One region of the Kitasatospora sp. NPDC058115 genome, then DNA from elsewhere that is predicted to be linked to it. Evidence: predicted binding sites of a transcription regulator. Region 1 holds the regulator's gene; the other holds the start of a gene.

Region 1 (7,716 bases):
TCACGCGCGTGCACGTCCGGCACGGCCCGGCCACCGCCGCTCCGGAGAACGGCTCAGCAAAGTTGAGCGACTCCGACTCATCCCTGTTGACGCCCTCCGCATCCTCGGGCATCCTTGAGCCCGTAAAGCTCAACTCTTCCCTGGAGGTATCTACGATGGCACGCGCGGTCGGCATCGACCTCGGCACGACGAACTCGGTCGTCAGCGTTCTGGAGGGTGGCGAGCCCACCGTCATCACGAACGCCGAGGGCGCGCGGACCACGCCGTCCGTCGTCGCCTTCGCGAAGAACGGCGAGGTGCTCGTCGGCGAGGTGGCCAAGCGCCAGGCGGTCACCAACGTCGACCGCACCATCCGCTCGGTCAAGCGCCACATGGGCACCAGCTGGAAGATCGGGCTGGACGGCAAGGACTTCAACCCCCAGCAGATCAGCGCCTTCGTGCTGCAGAAGCTGAAGCGCGACGCCGAGGCCTACCTGGGCGAGCAGGTCACCGACGCCGTCATCACCGTCCCGGCGTACTTCTCCGACTCCGAGCGCCAGGCCACCAAGGAGGCCGGTGAGATCGCGGGCCTCAACGTCCTGCGCATCGTCAACGAGCCGACCGCGGCCGCCCTGGCCTACGGCCTGGACAAGGACGACCAGACCATCCTGGTCTTCGACCTCGGCGGCGGCACCTTCGACGTCTCCCTGCTGGAGATCGGCGACGGGGTCGTCGAGGTGAAGGCCACCAACGGTGACAACCACCTCGGCGGCGACGACTGGGACCAGAAGATCGTCGACCACCTGGTCAAGGTCTTCCAGGCCGGCCACGGCGTCGACCTGTCCAAGGACAAGATGGCCCTGCAGCGTCTGCGCGAGGCCGCCGAGAAGGCCAAGATCGAGCTGTCCTCGTCCTCCGAGACCTCGATCAATCTGCCCTACATCACGGCCTCCGCCGAGGGCCCGCTGCACCTGGACGAGAAGCTCACCCGCGCCCAGTTCCAGCAGCTCACCTCGGACCTGCTGGAGCGCTGCAAGATCCCGTTCCACAACGTGATCAAGGACGCCGGCATCGCGCTGTCCGAGATCGACCACGTGGTCCTCGTCGGCGGCTCCACCCGCATGCCGGCCGTCGCCGAGCTCGTCCGCGAGCTGACCGGCGGCAAGGACGCCAACAAGGGCGTCAACCCGGACGAGGTCGTCGCCATCGGCGCCGCGCTCCAGGCCGGTGTCCTCAAGGGCGAGGTCAAGGACGTCCTGCTGCTCGACGTCACCCCGCTGTCCCTCGGCATCGAGACCAAGGGCGGCATCATGACCAAGCTGATCGAGCGCAACACCACGATCCCGACCAAGCGCTCGGAGATCTTCACCACGGCCGAGGACAACCAGCCGTCCGTGCAGATCCAGGTCTACCAGGGCGAGCGCGAGATCGCCGCCTACAACAAGAAGCTCGGCATGTTCGAGCTGACCGGCCTGCCGCCGGCCCCCCGCGGCCTGCCCCAGATCGAGGTCACCTTCGACATCGACGCCAACGGCATCATGCACGTCGGCGCCAAGGACCTCGGCACCGGCAAGGAGCAGAAGATGACCGTCACCGGCGGCTCCGCGCTGCCGAAGGACGACATCGAGCGCATGATGCGCGAGGCCGAGCAGTACGCGGAGGAGGACCACAAGCGCCGCGAGGCCGTGGAGACCCGCAACCAGGCCGAGCAGCTCGTCTACTCCACCGAGAAGTTCATCGCCGACAACGCCGACAAGCTGCCGGCCGATGTCAAGACCGAGGTCGAGACCGCCATCGGCGAGCTGAAGGAAGCCCTGAAGGGCGAGGACATCGCGAAGATCCGCGAGGCCTCGGAGAAGGTCTCCACCACCGCCCAGAAGCTCGGCCAGGCGCTGTACGCCAACGCCGACGCCGCCGGTGCGGCCGGTGCGGGCGCGGCCGGTGACGCCGGCGAGGCCGGTGCCAAGGACGACGACGTCGTCGACGCCGAGATCGTGGACGACGAGAAGCCCAAGGGCGGTGCGGCATGACGGAGAAGCCGCAGGGTGCCGAGCCCGGCGACGACTCCGCCGCCGAGGAGGCCGTGATCAAGGCGGCCGAGGAGGCCGCCGCGGCCGGGGCCGAGGGCTCCGGCGCGGAGGAGGTCGCCGCGGCCAAGCGCGAGGCGGCCGAGCGCACCGCCGACCTCCAGCGCCTGCAGGCCGAGTACCAGAACTACCGCAAGCGGGTCGAGCGCGACCGGCTGACGGTCCGCGAGATCGCCGTCTCCAACATCCTGGAGTCGCTGATCCCGGTGCTGGACGACATCGGCCGCGCCCGCGACCACGGCGAGGTGACGGGCGGCTTCAAGTCCGTCGCGGAGTCGCTGGAGACGGTCGTCGCCAAGCTGGGCCTGCAGCAGTTCGGCAAGGAGGGCGAGCCCTTCGACCCGACCATGCACGAGGCGCTGATGCACAGCTACTCCTCGGACGTCACCGAGGACACCTGCGTCCAGATCCTCCAGCCCGGCTACCGGATCGGCGAGCGGATCATCCGCCCGGCGATGGTCGCGGTCGCGGAGCCCCAGCCGGGCACCCAGACCACGTCCGGTCCGGACGCCGACACCGCCAAGGGCGGGGAGAAGAAGGACCAGGCCGACGGTGGCTCGGACAGCTGACCACCGGTGACGGCTGACAACCCTTGCGCTGCGGAGTCGTACGCCGGCCAGTACGGCGGCCGGCTCCGCAGCGCGCTGTCGGCGTGTCCGGGCACGCAGGAGCGTGCCCGGACCGTTGACAGCACTGTGACGATGGACCTCGGGAGGTGGCGCCGGCCATGAGCGGCAAGGACTACGTGGAGAAGGACTACTACAAGGTCCTCGGCGTGCCCAAGGACGCCAGCGCCACGGAGATCAAGAAGACCTACCGCAAGCTGGCGCGCGAGTTCCACCCCGACGCCAACAAGGGCGACACCAAGGCCGAGGAGCGGTTCAAGGACATCTCCGAGGCGTACGACGTCCTCTCCGACGAGAAGCGCCGCAAGGAGTACGACGAGGCCCGCAGCCTCTTCGCCAACGGCGGCTTCCGGCCGGGCGGACCCGGCGGCACCGGCAGCTACAGCTTCGACTTCGGCGACCTCTTCAGCGGCAGCCAGGGCGGCGGCGGCGCCGGCGGCGGGCTGGGCGACGTCTTCGGCGGCCTGTTCAACCGCGGCGGCCGGCAGGCCCAGCCGCGGCGCGGCGCCGACGTCGAGACCGAGGTGACGCTCTCCTTCGAGGAGGCCGTCGACGGTGCCACCGTCCCGCTGCGGATGACCAGCCAGGCCCCCTGCCGGCTCTGCAACGGCACCGGCGCCAAGTCCGGCACCACCCCGCGGGTCTGTCCGACCTGCGTGGGCTCCGGCACGGTCAGCCGCGGTCAGGGCGCCTTCGCGCTCTCCGAGCCCTGCCGGGACTGCCGGGGCCGCGGCATGATCGTCGACGACCCCTGCCCCGACTGCCACGGCAGCGGCCGCGCCAGCTCCGCCCGCACCATGCAGGTCCGGATCCCGGCCGGCGTCCAGGACGCCCAGCGGATCCGCCTCAAGGGCAAGGGTGCCCAGGGCGAGCGCGGCGGCCAGCCCGGCGACCTGTACGTCACCGTCCACGTCGACCCGCACGCCGTGTTCGGGCGCAAGGGCGACAACCTGACGGTGACCGTCCCGGTGACCTTCCCCGAGGCGGCCCTCGGCGGCACCATCGAGGTGCCGACCCTGAACGGCCCGTCGGTGAAGCTCAAGCTGCCCCCGGGCAGCGCCAACGGCCTGACCCTGCGGGCCCGCGGCAAGGGCGCCACCCGCAAGGACGGCACCCGCGGCGACCTGCTGGTCACCATGGAGGTCGTGGTGCCCCAGGCCGTCACCGGCGACGCCCTGACCGCTCTGGAGCAGTACCGCGAGGCGACCGCCTCCGACGACCCGCGAGCCGCCCTCTTCCGAGCGGCGAAGGGAGCGTGACGACCAGATGACCCCCGACGACCCCATCGGCCCCGGCCTCGGCGACGGTCTTCCCGGTGGCGGCGGCGCCCGCCGCACCACCCGCCGGACCGCCCCGCAGCCCCAGTACGTGCTCACCGAGGAGACCCCGGTCTACGTGATCTCGGTGGCCGCCGAGCTCTCCGGCCTGCACCCGCAGACCCTCCGCCAGTACGACCGGCTCGGCCTGGTCAGCCCCGACCGCACCGCCGGACGCGGCCGCCGCTACTCCGCGCGCGACATCCAGCAGCTGCGCGAGGTCCAGCGGCTCTCCCAGGACGAGGGCATCAACCTGGCCGGCATCAAGCGGATCATCGAGCTGGAGAACCAGGTCGCCGCCCTGCAGTCCCGGATCGCCGAACTGGCCGACTCCCTGGAGGGCGCGGCCACCGCGCTCCAGCAGCGCGAGGCCACCATCCACGCCTCCTACCGGCGCGACCTCGTCCCCTACCAGCCCCCGACCCCGCACTCCAGCGCGCTCGTCGTCTGGCGCCCCAAGCGCTGACCGCCGTCGCGCGCTCGCGCACCACCGCCGGTACCCGCCGTACAGCGGGTACCGGCAGTATCGTTCCAGTGCGAAGGTTCAGGAAGCGGGGAACCGGCTCGAACACCACGCAGCAGTCGGCACGGGGGCACGCGGCGCCTAGGATGCCCAGGGCGGACCAGGTCCGCGCAGTCCACCCGGTCCAGCCAACGGCGAGGAGCCGCAGATGAGTGCCGGACACAGGTCTGGAGCCACCCACGAGGGTGTGCTGTCTCCGGAGGCCCGCAGCCTGTACCAGAAGGCCCTGCGGCACGACGGGCCGCTGACGGACGACCAGGGCTGTCCGCTGTCGCCCGAATCCGACCACGAACCGCTCCAGGAGTTGCTGCGGCTCGGTCTCCTCAATCCGGAAGTGGGCCCGCCGGGAACCTTCGCGGTGAAAGACCCCCGGCAGCTCGCCGAATCGGCCTCGAACAATCTCCAGATGGAGGCCGCCGATCTGCTCCGCCGGTCGATTTCGCTGCACGCGACGCTGCAGGAACTCGGCCTCGAATACCAGGCGCACACCACCGGACCGGAACCCGGCGGATCAATTGAGTACGTCCAGGGCCGCGGCACCATAAACCAGCTCCTGGAAACGCTGCTGGAGAACGCCTCGCGCGAGATGCTGACCGCGCAGCCCGGCGGCGGGCGGGCGGCCGACGCATTGCGGATCGCCATCGACCGGGACATGAGATTCGTGCAGCGCGGCGGCACCATCCGGACCATTTACCAACCGGGTGCGCGCTATTCCAATCCGACGGTCGACTACGTACGGGAGATCACCCAGGCCGGCTGCCAGGTGAGGACCCTCGACGAGGCGTTCGCCAAGCTCATCGTGCTCGACCGCAAGGTGGCCGTGGTCACCGTCGGGGGCGAGGAGAATCGCGACCGCGCGGCCTTCATCCGGGACGAGGCGGTGATCAGCTACATCGTGCACGTGTTCAGCAGCCAGTGGGAGCGGGCCATTCCCTTCTCCGGCTCGCACGAGATCCCCCGCCAGGTGGTTTCGAGCATGCGTCAGCAAATCATCCGGATGATGCTCCAGGGGGCCGGCCACAGAACGATCGCGCGCCGGCTCGGACTGAGCGAGCGCACGCTGGCCCGGCACATCGCCGAACTCCGCGAGGAACACGAGGTCGAGACGCTCTTCCAGCTCGGCTGGAAACTCGCCCGGCAACAAGAAGGACCGATGCTGCCCGATGCATCGGTCCTTCCCCTTGACTGGCAAAAGTCCTACCAGTGACTGTCCATGTCGAGCATGGCAACCTGCTGGCGGTCGGCCCCCCAATGGGAGTCATCAGCGGTGGCCGAGCCCACTCCAATGAGCATTGCGATGCCCAGGAGGAATGCAGAGACAGCAATACGGCGCGCCTTCAGCACAACATCACTCCTTTCACGACAACTTACTGCGAGCATCGACTCATCGGGCGACGGTCGCACTAATGCGACCATATGATGACCCATGGAGGGCCGACATGTCACGCCCCAGTACACCCGCAGAGCGTTGCGAGGGCTGGCAGGAGCACGTCGACGACGTCTACTCTCACCCCGAACAAGCTCGCCTGATGTGAGCACAACCAACGTACGCGCCGGTCAGGCCCGGCGGTGTGTCATCTGACTGCCTGGCAGTCAGATGCCAGCACGACTCTGTGGACGCCAAGACCCGTCTCATTGGACGATCAACCCGCCCGTCGCAATAACAAACGTTGATTGTTCAGGCAGGACGGAACAGCACCTCCGAGCAGCGGTGCCATGTCTGCTCGCCTGACCACCACTTCCCCGGAGTCGTCATGAGCGAGCCCTATCTGCGCGACCTCCCCGCACAGGCCCATGAGGGCCGGCGCGCACGCGTGTTCCTGGCCGCGCCGCTGATGCGGTTGACCGGGCCGGCGGACAGTGTGGTGACCCTCGCCAGCCGGACGCGGCTGACGACGCTTCGCACCACCCTCCTCCGCAGCGGCGCCGCCGTGTACAGCGCCCACCACAGTGACGCCTGGACCGTCGCCGGGCGCGCCCCCGAGCCCCGGGTGCCGTCGGACTTCCGCGCGCTGCAGTCCGCGGACCTCGTCTTCGCCTACGTCGGCGCGCCGCTGTCGGCCGGCGTCAGCCTGGAGCTGGGCTGGGCGTCGGCGCTGCGCAAGCCGATCGTCCTGCTCGTCGACGAGGCCATCACCCACAACCCGCTGATCGCCACCATCGAGCAGGTCGCCCCCGTCCTGCCGCTGGTCTTCGACGACACCTGGTCCCAGGAGGCCCTCCACCACACCGTGGAGACCGCCCTCGACTGGGCCGGCATGGCGCTCTCGCTGCGCGAGGGCTTCTGGACCGCCCCCGGCGAGCAGTTCACCGTCCCCCGGCAGCAGCCCCCCGCCGTCGGCCCGGCCGGCTACTGGCCCACCGGCGCGGCCACCGGCTGACCGCCGCTCAGTCATCGCGGCAGCCCCGCATCCGCCATCCGAGCTGGAACAGCGTCCGGGCGCCGTGGCGCTCGCGCAGGCGGGAGATGTGGGCGGCCACGGAGCGTTCGCTCAGGCCGATCCGGGCGGCGATGGCCCGCTGGGTGAAGCCGCGGGAGAGGAGGCGCCCGATCCGGACGGCCACCGGGTGCGGAACGGCGGCCGACCAGTCGGTGACGGTGGCGCGGCACCAGTCGCGCTCGAAGGTGGCGACCAGCGCGTCCACCGTGGCCCGGTCGGTGATGAACGCGGCGGCGCTGTGGTCGGCCCGCGCGGAGACCACCGCCGTGGTCCGGTCGACGATGATCATCCGGTCGAAGGGCTCGTCCAGCAGGCGGATCTGCGAGCCGTGCGGGACGACCGCGTTCGCGTACTCGATCACCTCGGGCTGACGGCGCACCACGGGCTGGTAGATGGTCCGGATCCGCCGCCCGGTCATCAGCAGCGGGACGTCCTGGGTGACCGACAGTTCGAGGGTGGCCCGCCGGCGGGTCCCCGGCTGGGCCGTCAGCAGCTCCTCCCGGCACTCCGCGACCAGCAGGGCGAGCCGGTGCCGGATGGCCTCCGGGCCCTCGACGCAGGGCGACAGCGGGGCCGGCTGGCGGGTGGCGTCGAAGGTGGCGCTCAGCGGCGCCAGGGTGCCGGGCAGCTGCTCGGCGCGCACCAGCAGCCTGGTCGCCTCGGTGCGCAGCTCGGCGGCCCGGCGGTCCCCGGCCGTGCGCGGGCTGACGGCGGTGTACCCGCCCGCGGTGCGTTCGAGCAGAC
Region 2 (7,716 bases), on a different contig from region 1:
CGCCGCTCAGCCGGCCGGCACCGCCGTCTCGCCCACCACGTCGTTGAAGCGGTGCAGCAACTCGGCGAAGCGCACCACGTCCTCCTCCGGCCAGCTGCCCATCAGCTCCCGCACCCGGCCCATCCGCGCCGCCCGGGCGGCCAGGAACCGCCGCCGGCCGTCCTCGGTGAGCGAGACCCGCGCGGAGCGGCGGTCCTGCGGGTCCGCCTCCCGGGCCAGCAGGCCCAGCTCCTCCAGCGCCCGGATCTGCCGGCTGATCGTCGCCTTGCCGACCGCGAAGTGCAGTCCGACGTCGGTCACCCGGACCGGTCCGGCCTGCTCGACATAGCTCAGCAGGCTGTACGCCATGCCCTCCAGCTGCGGGTGGACCCGCCGGGACAGCTCGGACATCCGGGCCCGGCCGCGCCGGAACAGCACCCCCACCTCGCGCTCGACCGCCAGCAGGGGGTCCTCGTCCGGCCGGTCCCCGGCGCACTCCTCGTTCGGCGTACTCACCGCGCCAGTATCCCGCAGCACACCCGCGACCCCCTCGGCGCGGGAGAAACCTCGGCGAAACTAGTTCATGCTATTAAGTACCCGGTTTCCCCCGATACGCAAGGAGATGTGCATGACCGCCCCAGGGCAGCAGGAACCAGGGCCCACCGAGGCACCGGAGCGCACGGCCGGGCCGACGCCCAGGAAGGGCTTCGTCGCCGAACTGAAGGGCGCGGTCACCCCGCGCGCGGCGCTGCTGGTGATCGGCGTGCTGCTCCTCCAGCTGGGCTTCGTCACCTCCTACGTGGGCGCGCTGCACCAGCCGAAGCCGCACGAGCTCTCGATCGCGGTGGTCGCGCCGCCGCAGATCGCCCCGCAGCTGGTCCAGGGCCTGGAGTCGGTCCCGGACAACGCCGTGAAGGCCTCCACCGCGCCCGACGCCGAGAGCGCCACCCAGCAGCTCAAGGACCAGAAGATCTACGCCGCGCTGGTGGTGAACCCGGCCTCCACCGAGGACGTGCTGATGGTCGCCAACGCGCGCGGGCCGTCCGCCGCCCGGGCCGCCGAGACCATCGTCACCGGCCTGGAGAAGAGCCAGGGCCGTACGGTCGTGGTCCAGGACGTCGTGCCGCTCGCCAAGGGCGACGCCAACGGCCTGTCCTCCTTCTACCTGGTGATCGGCTGGTGTGTCGGCGGCTACCTGGTCGCCTCGATCCTGGGCGTCAGCGCCGGTGCCAAGCCGGCCAACGCCAACCGTGCGGTGATCCGCCTCGGCACCCTGGCGCTGTACTCGGTCGCGGCCGGCATCGGCGGCGCGATCATCGTGCAGACCGCCCTGGACGCGCTGCCCGGTTCGTTCTGGGCGCTGTCCGCCGTCGGCGCGCTGGTGGTCTTCGCGGTCGGCGCGTTCACCATGGCGCTGCAGTGCCTGTTCGACATCATCGGCATCGGCATCGCGGTGCTGGTCTTCGTGGTGCTGGGCAACCCGAGTGCGGGCGGCGTCTTCCCGCCGCCGATGATGCCGGCCTTCTGGCGGGCGATCGGTGCCTGGTTCCCGAACGGCGCCGGCACCGACGCGACCCGCTCGATCGCCTACTTCGACGCCACCAACCTGACCCAGCCGCTGCTGGTGCTGCTGGCCTGGGCACTGGTCGGCATCGGCATCACCTTCGCCGCCGTCCTCGGCAAGCCCTCGCACCTGAGCCGCCAGCTGGTCAAGGACTAGAGGACGGGGCCTACGCCCCCTCCAGCCGCCCCGGGTCGGCGAGCAGGGCCCGGACCACGCCGACCGCGGCCCCCAGCAGGGGGCCGCGGCGGCCCAGCCGGGAGACCGTCAGCCGCTCGGGCGACCAGGGGCGGACGGTCACCCGGGCGGCCAGCTCGGCCCGCATCGCGGGCAGCAGCCAGGGCGCCAGCTGGGCGTAGCCCCCGCCCAGCACCACCTCGGCCGGGTCCAGCAGGTTGACCGCCCCGGCCGCAGCGATGCCCAGCGCGGCGCCCGCGCCGTCGAGCGCGGCGCGCACCTCCTCGTCCGCGGCCCCGGCCCGCTCGGCCAGCAGCGCCACCCAGTCGCCCCGGATGCCCTCCAGGCCGGCCGCGCGCAGCACCGCCGACTCCCCCGCGTACTGCTCCAGGCAGCCGTGCGCCCCGCAGGCGCAGCGCGGCCCCTCCGGATGCACCGGGACGTGGCCCAGCTCGCCCGCGTAGCCGCGCGCGCCGCGCAGCAGCCGGCCGTCGACGACGATCGCCGAGCCGATCCCGGCCTCCGCGGAGACGTGCAGGAAGTGCTCCGGCCCGCCGCCCAGCCAGAGCTCGGCCAGGCCGCCGAGGTTGGCCTCGTTGTCGGCCCGCAGCGGGAGCTCGGCCAGTTCCCCGGCGTTGGCGGCGCGCAGCGCGAGCCGCAGTTCGGCGGCGGCCGCGACGTCCCGCCAGCCCAGGTTGGCCGCCCGCTGGAGCAGCGCGCCGTCGGCGCCGACCAGTCCGGGCACGGCCAGCGCCAGCCCGGCCGGGCGCAGTGCGGCGTCGGCGGCGGCCCGGCGGAGCAGTTCGGCGAGGTCGGCCATCACGGCGGCGGGCTGCCGGCCCCGGTTGCGGATCTCCTGGCGGCGCCAGGCGCGGACCTCGCCGCGCAGGTCGACCGCGCAGGCGCCCAGGTGCTCCACCCCGATCTCGGCGCCCAGTCCGGCCGGGCCGTCCCGGTTGAGCCCGAGCGCGGTGCCGGGCCGGCCGACCTTGCCGCTGGGGGCGGCCGGGCCCTCCTCGGCCACCAGTCCGGCCGCGATCAGCTCCTCGGCCAGCGAGGAGACGGCGGCCCTGGTCAGCCCGGTCTCGGCGGCCACCTCGGCGCGCGAGCGCGGGGTGCGGGTGATGACCCGCAGCACCAGCGCCAGATTGGACCGGCGCATGCCCTGCTGGCTGGCCGGGCCGCCGCCCCGCGGGGCCTCCGGTTCACGCATCGCCCTCACCCGCCCCGGCCTCCGCCGACGTCACGGGCGCGCCGAGGACGCCCCAGCCGTCGGGGCCCGCCGCGCCGGCGGCCACCAGGGACTGCTCCACCCGGGTGAAGACCCAGCGCCGCATGGCCCAGAAGCGGAACAGCATCGCCGCGAAGGTGCCCAGCACCATCCCGCTCAGGAAGTCGGCGAGCTCCTGGGTGACCGGGCCGACCGACGGCTCGCGCAGGTCGAGCAGGTAGCGCGAGACGATCAGCGGCAGCACGTTGACGGCGATGGCGAGGGCGCTCACCAGCAGGAACAGCAGCGGTTCGCGCCGCCGCCAGGAGGAGCGGAAGCTCCACCGCCGGTTGAGCACGTAGGAGACGGCGGTGCCGGCCACCGTCGCCACGGTGAGCGCCACCACCGGCTTGTGCTCCAGCACGGTCAGCCGCAGCGCGTAGTTCATCAGCAGCGTCAGCGCGAAGCAGCCGCTGCCGACCAGCAGGAACTTCACCAGCTGCCGGTGCCGGACCAGGAGCGGTCGTACCCGCTCCGGCACCCGGGCCAGCGTGCGCTGGGTCAAGGACGGCACTCTCGCAGTCTGGCACGCACCCCGCGGCCCGTCCCGTCCAGGCGGAGCGCCGGACGGGACGGGCCGCGGGGGTGGCGCGGCGCCGGGGGCGTCAGGCCGCCGCCACCAGCACGCCGGCCGGCTCCAGGGCCAGCTCCAGCACCTCCCGGACGTCGGCGACCGGGTGGACGGTCAGCCGCTCCAGCACCTCCGCGGGCAGGTCGTCGAGGTCGGGCTCGTTCCGCTTGGGGATGATCACCGTGGTGATCCCGGCCCGGTCGGCGGCGAGCAGCTTCTGCTTCACCCCGCCGATCGGCAGCACCCGCCCGGTCAGCGACACCTCCCCGGTCATCGCCACGTCGGTGCGCACCTTGCGCCCGGAGAGCAGCGAGGCCAGCGCCGTGGTCATGGTGATGCCGGCGCTCGGCCCGTCCTTGGGGATGGCCCCGGCCGGGATGTGCAGATGCACGCCGCGGTCGCGCAGCGAGGTGACCGGCAGCTCCAGCTCGGCGCCGCGCGAGCGCAGGTAGGAGAGCGCGATGTGCGCGGACTCCTTCATGACGTCGCCCAGCTGGCCGGTCAGGGTCAGCCCGGTGCCGCCGGTCTCGGCGTCGGCGAGCGAGGCCTCGATGTAGAGGACGTCGCCGCCGGCCCCGGTGACCGCCAGCCCGGTGGCCACGCCGGGCACCGCGGTGCGCCGCTCGGCGGGCTCCTGGGCCGCCTCCGGGACGTGGTGCGGCCGGCCGATCAGGGCCCGCAGGTCGTCGGCGCCGATCGCGGCGGGCAGCTCGCGCTCGCCCAGCTCGGTCTGCGCGGCGACCTTGCGCAGCACCCGGGAGACGGCCCGTTCGAGGTTGCGGACGCCGGCCTCGCGGGTGTACTCCCCGGCCAGCCGGCGCAGCGCCGGCTCGTCGACCGTGACCTCCCCCTCCGCCAGCCCGGCCCTCTCCAGCTGGCGCGGGAGCAGGTGGTCCCGGGCGATGACGACCTTCTCGTCCTCGGTGTAGCCGTCCAGCCGGACCAGCTCCATCCGGTCGAGCAGCGGCTCGGGGATGGCCTCCAGCACGTTGGCGGTGGCGAGGAAGACCACGTCGGAGAGGTCCAGCTCGACCTCCAGGTAGTGGTCGCGGAAGGTGTGGTTCTGCGCCGGGTCGAGCACCTCCAGCAGGGCGGCCGCCGGGTCGCCCCGGTAGTCGGAGCCGACCTTGTCGATCTCGTCGAGCAGGACGACCGGGTTCATCGAGCCGGCCTCCTTGATCGCCCGGACCAGCCGGCCGGGCAGCGCGCCGACGTAGGTGCGCCGGTGGCCGCGGATCTCCGCCTCGTCCCGGACGCCGCCGAGCGCGACCCGGACGAAGCTGCGGCCCATGGCGCGGGCCACCGACTCGCCGAGCGAGGTCTTGCCGACGCCGGGCGGGCCGACCAGCGCCAGCACCGCGCCGCCCCGGCGGCCGCCGACCAGCCCGAGCCCCTGGTCGGCCCGGCGCTTGCGGACGGCCAGGTACTCGACGATGCGCTCCTTCACGTCGGCCAGCCCGGCGTGGTCGGCGTCCAGCACCGCGCGGGCTCCGGCGATGTCGTAGGAGTCCTCGGTGCGCTCGTTCCAGGGCAGTTCCAGGACGGTGTCCAGCCAGGTGCGGATCCACGAGCCCTCGGGCGACTGGTCGCTGGAGCGCTCCAGCTTGTCGACCTCCTTGAGCGCGGCCTCGCGGACCTTCTCGGGCAGGTCGGCGGCCTCGACCCGGGCGCGGTAGTCGCCCTCCTCGTCGGCCGGGTCGCCGTTCAGCTCGGCCAGTTCCTTGCGGACGGCCTCCAGCTGGCGGCGGAGCAGGAACTCCTTCTGCTGCTTGGCGACGCCCTCCTCGACGTCCTTGCGGATGGTGTCGTTGACCTCCTCCTCGGCGAGGTGGTCGCGGAGCAGGCCGAGCGCGTACTCCAGTCGCGCGACCTGGTCGGCCTCCAGCAGCACCTTCAGCTTCTGCTCGGCGGTGACGAAGGAGGCGTAGCCGATGTTGTCGGCGAGCTCGCCGACGCCCTCGATCGCGGCCACCCGGTCGACGATCTGCCAGGCGCCGCGCTTGCGCAGCCACTGGGTGGACAGGCTCTTGTACTCCCGGACCAGCTCGGCGGCGCGCCCGGCCACCGGGGTGCCGACCGAGGACTCGCGGAACGGTGTGGTCTCCACCCAGAGCGCGGCGCCGGGACCGGTGGTGCCGACGCCGATCCGCACCCGGCGCACCGCGCGGACCAGCGCGGCCGGGTCGCCGTCGGCCAGCCGGCCGACCTGCTCGACGGTGGCGAGGGTGCCGGCCGCCGCGTAGGAACCGTCCACCCGCGGGACCAGCAGGACCTGGGGCTTTCCGGTGCTGCCGCCGGCGGCGGCGCGCGCGGCCTCCACGGCGGCGCGGACCTCGGTGTCCTTCAGGTCCAGCGGAACGACCATGCCCGGCAGGACGACCTCGTCGTCGAGCGGCAGCACGGGCAGGGTGAGCGGAGTGGACGTCGATGCCATGATCTCTCCCCAGTCAGCGAACTTGAGTCGACCTGACTAAGGCTGCGCGGGCTGCGGATGTTCCCCGACCTCCGTTCGCCGTGAGCGAACGGAGCAGGACCGCCGGCCGTCCCGTCAAGAACCCCGGCGGGACCGGCTCAGAAGCGGTCCAGCACCACGGACCGGCCGGGCGCGGACGCGGGCGCGGCGGCGGACCGGGGGCGCGCGGACGGCGCCCCGAGCCGGCTGCGGTGCGGCCGGCTCCCGTCCCAGCGGCGCAGCCACCGCCACAGCGCCACCCCGGCCAGCAGCGCCGCCGGATGGCCCACCCCGGTCACGAGGTCCCGGTCGCCGGCGATCTGCTCGGCGATCAGCCCCGCGGCCAGGGCCAGCACGGCCACCCGCCCGGCCGGCCGCAGCAGCCCGGCCAGCGCGCCGAGGCTGGCCAGCACGCCGTAGCTGACACCGATGTCCAGGTAGTCCATCGCGGCCGGCTCCAGCCGCCCGGACTCCACCCCGACGATCACCACGCCCTGGGAGAGCAGGGTGGCGCCGATGTGCCCGGCGGCGAACACGGCGGCCGCCCGGACCGGGCCGACCCGGCGCTCCAGCGGCGCGACGGTGAGGGCGAAGGCCCACAGGTAGGGCACCCAGTCCGGGCCGGCCACCCAGAAGCCGCTGAGCAGCAGCGCCCGCAGCGGGTGCTGCAACAGGTTGTGACCGTCGGAGCTGGACGCCTCCTGGAGCCGGCGCACGAGGTCGGGGTCGGCCAGCTGGGCGAAAGTGGTGGTGGCGCCGACCACGGCGAGGTAGCCGACCGCGAAGGGGGTGCTCCGGGGGGTCGGCACCCGGGCCAGCGCCCACTCGACCGCTCCGGCCCGCAGCCCGCGCCGGAGCATCCCGTACGGCGGCCCGCCGCGCCCGGCGCACACCTGCCGCTCCGTCATGCCGCCTCCGCTCCAACACCCGCAGCCGTCGCCCCCGCGCGTGTCCAACGTACCGGCGCCCACCGGAAATCCCGCTCCCGCGATTTGTCGTGGCCACGGTACGGCCGGCCGCTGGGAGCCGGCTGGGAGAACGCTGGACGCGGCGGCTCCGCGGGCCGGCCGAATTGGTCCAGACCTTCTCCCCTTATACGCACGCCCGTCCCCGCTGACCGGCGGCTTGGTGCCGACCGATGTGCATACGTACCGTTACGGAGTGAAAAAACGCCGGGTAAGGTATCGGCCCGTGCCCACTTCCCAGTGGGCCCGACGGCCGGCCCGGCAAGCCGGCCCCCGGGCCGGAAATGTCCGGTCCACCTGCCGGGAATCACCCGCTGTCCGTACGCTGCGAGGTGCGCGGGAGAAGTGAGCGGCGCACGCTCGCCGACCCCGCACACGCGACGGGACGGCGGACCCGGCACAGTCCACGACGGAACAAGACTACGAGCGGAGCCTTCGCCATCCCCACAGATGGCCGGCCCGCAGCCCTGGGGGCGGTGGCGTGACCGTGACAGAAATTCAGCAGGACAACCAGAACGCCGGCGGCACGGTGAGCAGTCAGCGCAGAGTGCTGGTGGTCGAGGACGAACCCACGATCGCCGAGTCCATCGCGGCCCGGCTGGGCGCGGAGGGCTTCAAGGTCGCCGTGGCCCACGACGGCCCGGGCGCCGTCGACGGCTTCCACACCTGGCAGCCCGACCTCGTCGTCCTCGACATCATGCTGCCCGGCTTCGACGGCCTGGAGGTGTGCCGCCGGATCCA

The links. Region 1 encodes HspR, which represses chaperone genes until heat shock. Its sites were predicted from a motif close to TTGAGNNNNNNNNNCTCAA; they were not measured.
Region 2: the regulator HspR is predicted to act here: its motif matches at 6,015-6,033, upstream of lon (endopeptidase La).

What each region holds. Positions count from the first base shown of each region.
Region 1 covers NZ_JBHVTL010000033.1:70,611-78,326, forward strand. The annotation lists gene dnaK (molecular chaperone DnaK) at 156-2,009, shown strand; gene grpE (nucleotide exchange factor GrpE) at 2,006-2,635, shown strand; gene dnaJ (molecular chaperone DnaJ) at 2,794-3,951, shown strand; gene ACFVVL_RS30010 (heat shock protein transcriptional repressor HspR) at 3,959-4,474, shown strand; gene ACFVVL_RS30015 (helix-turn-helix domain-containing protein) at 4,680-5,738, shown strand; gene ACFVVL_RS30020 (hypothetical protein) at 6,286-6,912, shown strand; gene ACFVVL_RS30025 (LuxR family transcriptional regulator) at 6,920-7,716, opposite strand, start outside.
Region 2 covers NZ_JBHVTL010000059.1:2,345-10,060, reverse strand. The annotation lists gene ACFVVL_RS35045 (MarR family winged helix-turn-helix transcriptional regulator) at 7-495, opposite strand; gene ACFVVL_RS35040 (ABC transporter permease) at 608-1,699, shown strand; gene ACFVVL_RS35035 (ROK family protein) at 1,710-2,930, opposite strand; gene ACFVVL_RS35030 (GtrA family protein) at 2,923-3,501, opposite strand; gene lon (endopeptidase La) at 3,593-5,992, opposite strand; gene ACFVVL_RS35020 (rhomboid-like protein) at 6,130-6,918, opposite strand; gene ACFVVL_RS35015 (response regulator transcription factor) at 7,463-7,716, shown strand, end outside.